2 regions of the uncultured Friedmanniella sp. genome follow, and region 1 is predicted to be linked to the other one. Evidence: predicted binding sites of a transcription regulator. Region 1 holds the regulator's gene; the other holds the start of a gene.
The links. The regulator LexA, encoded in region 1, represses DNA repair genes until DNA is damaged. The targets are predictions, from matches to a motif close to TCGAACANNTGTTCGA.
Positions count from the first base shown of each region.

Region 1 (2,196 bases):
GGCCGTCGGGCCGTGCTGCCGGCCGCTGGCCGGAGCCTCGAGAGTGGTGGCGTTCATGGACGAGCTCCTAGTGGAGAGGTCGAACGGGCGTTCGATAGAACGTACGTTTGATTTGTACCGCATCGGCGCTCGCTTGCCAAGGGCAAGAGAACGCGTGTTCGATCCGCGGACCGAGCCGGGGAGCCGGTCGGACCGCTGGAGAAGGACTCGTGTCACCATGTCGTTGATCGAATCAAGAGCCACTGACAGTTTTCGCGAGCTCGGCGCCAGGCCCGGGATGAGCAGGACGTCGTCAGCGACACACCTCGAACAGGTGTTTGAATTTGTCAGCGGCTCTCTCTAATGTCAGGCGCATGGCAGATCGTGACGACTCCACACCCACCGACCCCCCCGCCCCAGCGCCTGGGGAACCGAGTGCGGCCAAGCCGACCGGACGCCGACGCGGCCGCCCCAGCGCGGCCGAGATCGAGGCCCAGCTCGCCGGGGCGGCCAGCGTCCGGCCGCTCCCCGACGGACCGGCTGACGGATACGGCCTGACGCCGCGGCAGCGCCGGATCCTCGAGGTGATCAAGCACGCGGTCGACGCCCGCGGCTACCCGCCGAGCATCCGCGAGATGGCCGAGTCCGTCGGACTGGCCAGCTCCTCCAGCGTCGCGCACCAGCTGAAGGTGCTCGAGCAGAAGGGGTTCCTGCGACGCGACCCGCACCGGCCCCGAGCACTCGAGGTGCTGCTGCCCGACGATGCCGGGTCGAGCGCGGAACGCGACGTCGGCTCGGGCTTCGGCCCGGGCGGGACCCACTTCGACCAGACCGACGTGGGCAACGCCTACCCGGCCCCGGTCCACGTGCCGGTTCTCGGGCGGATCGCCGCCGGCGGCCCGATCCTGGCTGAGGAGCGGATCGAGGACGTCTTCGCCCTGCCTCGTCAGCTGGTCGGCGAGGGCACCATGTTCCTGCTCGAGGTGCGGGGCGACTCGATGATCGAGGCCGCCATCTGCGACCGGGACTGGGTCGTGGTGCGGCAGCAGCCGACGGCGGACAACGGCGACATCGTGGCGGCCCTGCTGGACAACGAGGCCACCGTCAAGACGTTCAAGCGCACCGAGGGCCAGGTCTGGCTGCTGCCGCACAACGCGGCGTACGACCCGATCGACGGCAACCACGCCTCGATCCTGGGCAAGGTCGTGGCGGTCCTGCGCAAGATCTGAGTGAGGTCTGGGCCGCCCGGCGGCTCAGACCTGACCGGAGAGCCGGCGCAGTGCCTGGATCACGGTCTCCCGGTCCCCGGTCTGCCACATGGGGGGCATGGACGCCTGCAGGTAGTTTCCGTACCGCGCGGTGGTGAGCCGCGGGTCCAGCACCGCGACGACGCCGCGGTCGCTCGTCCGTCGGATGAGCCGGCCTGAGCCCTGCGCGAGCAGCAGCGCGGCGTGCGTGGCGGCGACGGCCATGAAGCCGTTGCCGCCGGCCTCGGCCACCGCTCGCTGGCGCGCTTGGGTCAGCGGCTCGTCCGGCCGCGGGAACGGGATCCGGTCGATGATGACCAGCGAGCAGGTCACACCCGGGACGTCGACGCCCTGCCAGAGCGACAGCGTGCCGAACAGGCTCGCCTCCTCCTCGGCAATGAACCGGCGGGTGAGCTCGGAGAGCTGGGCGTCACCCTGGCAGAGGACCGTCAGCTTCGGCAGCTGCTTGCGGACGTGCACGGCGGCCGCCTCGGCCGCCCGCCGCGACGAGAAGAGGCCGAGGGTCCGGCCACCGGCCGCCCAGGTGAGCTCGGCGATCTCGGCCAGCGTCTCCGGAGGCAGCCCGTCCCGTCCGGGTTGGGGCAGGTTCCGCGCCACGTAGAGGATCCCCTGGCGGCGGTAGTCGAACGGCGAGCCGACGTCCAGGCCGCGCCAAGGCTGCATCTCGGCCGGCCCCGGGTCGCGGTCCTCGTCCGTAGGGGCTGCGGCCCGAGCCGGGAACGTGTCGTCGCGCTCGGCAGCCTTGAGCCCGAGGTTGCCCGCGACCTGGTCGAAGTCCCCGCCCAGCTTCAGCGTGGCCGAGGTCAGGATCGTGGTGTGCTCGCCGAAGACGCTGGCCCGCATCAGCCCGGCGACCGTCAGCGGCGCGACTCTCGCCTCGCGACCGGAGCGCTCCCGCTCCAGGACCCAGACCACATCGGTGGCCGCCAGGCCCGCCATCCGCTCGGCC
Region 1 is NZ_CAXTHT010000013.1:23,276-25,471, forward strand. It holds gene lexA (transcriptional repressor LexA) at 354-1,208, shown strand; gene ACFE7W_RS19065 (ATP-dependent DNA helicase) at 1,233-2,196, opposite strand, start outside.

Region 2 (2,196 bases), on a different contig from region 1:
CGGTCCCGGTCACTTCGGCCGCGACGGGCTCCGCCCCCTCGGCGCACAAAATCCGGTCGATCTTGGGACGCGCCAGCGGCCGCAGCACGGCGGCGAGCTTCACCCCGGCCACCCCGGTCAGCCGGAACTCGCCGCGGAACCCGCCGTCCGGGGTCGGCCGCAGGTTGAACGAGCGGCGCTCCGCAACCAGCCGGTCGTCTGGCAGCGTCCCGTCCGGGTCGATCGCGGCGACCACCTGCTCGGCCAGCAGACCCAGCACCTTCGGCTCGAAGGTCGACGCATGCTCGGTCAACAGCCGCTCACCAGCGGCGACGTCGTCCGGGTCGAAGCCCCGACCGTCCACTCCGGCGAGCGCCCGGACGACCACCTGCACCTGCTCGGGGGTCACCTCGCCGGCTCGCTGCGCCTCGGCCAGTAGCGGCCGGACCGGCTCGAGCCGCTCCCCCGTCAGCGCCGTCCGCGGTCCGACGGCTTCGGCCGCCCGGACCCGCCGACGCGACTCACCGGCTGAGAGCCGGAGCGCACCCACCAGGACACGCGTCAGGTTCGGCTGCGTCAGCTGATCGGCAAGACCGTCGGCCTCCGCCTGAGTCAGAGCAGCGTGATCGACCATCGGCAGGCGGTTGCGGAGCCGCTCCCACCGCTGCAGGAACGCCACCAGCGCGAGGGGGTCCAACCCGGCAAGGCCGCCGTCGTCGACGGCGTCCAGCAGCTCGCCGAACGCTCCTTCGACCAGCGTCAGCGCACGCCCGACCGCGTCGCTGTCCTGCTGGTTTCCCCGAGCCATAACTCATTATATTCGAATGCGTGTTCGAGTGCAAGCCCTCGGGGGTCGCCCCGTGCGGTGTTTCAGGACAGAGGTGACGGATCTGCAGGACACCGGTGACGGTCGCTTCCGACGCGCCTTGAGTATGACCGCGTGAGGCGGCGATCGCAGGCGTCCTCGCACTGACCTCTGCCGGCGGTGACCGTCGTTCCCCCCAGGGGCCGCGCGACCAGCCACGACGAATTGACGAGTGTCGTCGACGTCGATCATCGCTTCCGATAGCCGCTGATCGCGTCAGTGCCAATCCGGTCGTGCTCATGCCGGCGTTGCGGCCCGGTCAACGGTAGGGGCGGTCGCATCCGACCATGACCTCCCAATCTCCCCCGACGCCGGGCGCCCTGCGGCCAGCTACGCCGGATCGTCCACACCCGGCTGGCCGCGTCGCGACCGGATCCGCCCGACCACCTCGGTGGTGGACTGACTGGGCACGTAGTCGAGGATGCGGACCTCGCCTCCGTAGCCCTCGACCACCACGGCCTCGACGAGCTGGTCGGGGGTGTAGTCGCCGCCCTTGGCGTAGACGTCGGGACGCAGCCGCTCGAGCAGCGGGACGGGAGTGTCGGTGTCGAAGACGGTCACGTACGACACACAGCTCAGCGCCGCGAGCACCCCGGCCCGGTCGGCGGCGGAGTTGATCGGGCGCTCGGGCCCCTTGAGCCGCCGGACCGAGCGGTCACTGTTCACTGCGACCACCAGCACGTCGCCCAGCTGCGCGGCCTGGCTCAGGTAGATGGTGTGGCCACGGTGCAGGACGTCGAAGCAGCCGTTGGTGAGCACGATCCGGCGGCCTGCGGCCCGATCGGCGGCCACGCGACGCAGCAGCGCCTCCTCCTCCAGCGCGGCGTCGCCGACGGCCAGGTGCTCGACGAGCTCGTCGGTGGAGCAGACGGAGGTCCCGAACCGCTGCACCACCACGTCAGCGGCGGCCTGGGCCAGCGAGGCGGCCACCGGCAGCGGCACCCCGGTCGCTCGGGCCAGCGTCAGGGCGGCCACGAAGGTGTCGCCAGCTCCCGCCGCCTGCTTCTCCGCCCGAGGCCAGGCGGGCGTGCGGTGCGGCTCGGCGACCACCCCGTGGTCGGGACCGAACAGGACGCTGCCGTCACGGTCCAGGGTGACCAGCACCGCCTCCGCGCCGGCTCGCTCGCGCAGCTCGGGCGCGGCCGCCACGAGGGCGGCCAGCCGGGTCCCGTCGGTGGGCGCGGGACGGCCCAGCAGCCGGAACGCCTCCGCCGCGTTCGGGGTCACCACGTCGGGACGCAGCCCCGCCCAGGGCGCCGGGTCGTGGGCGTCAACGACGACCAGCGGCGGCCGGCTCTGGCGGCCGAACGCGCTCTGCACCGCTCCGAGCAGGCGTCCGGAGTCGTAGTCGC
Region 2 is NZ_CAXTHT010000002.1:465,270-467,465, reverse strand. It holds gene ACFE7W_RS06485 (DUF222 domain-containing protein) at 1-787, opposite strand, end outside; gene rfaE2 (D-glycero-beta-D-manno-heptose 1-phosphate adenylyltransferase) at 1,175-2,196, opposite strand, start outside.
Region 2: a site for LexA is predicted at 800-815, ahead of ACFE7W_RS06485 (DUF222 domain-containing protein). Genes of this name have one in related genera too.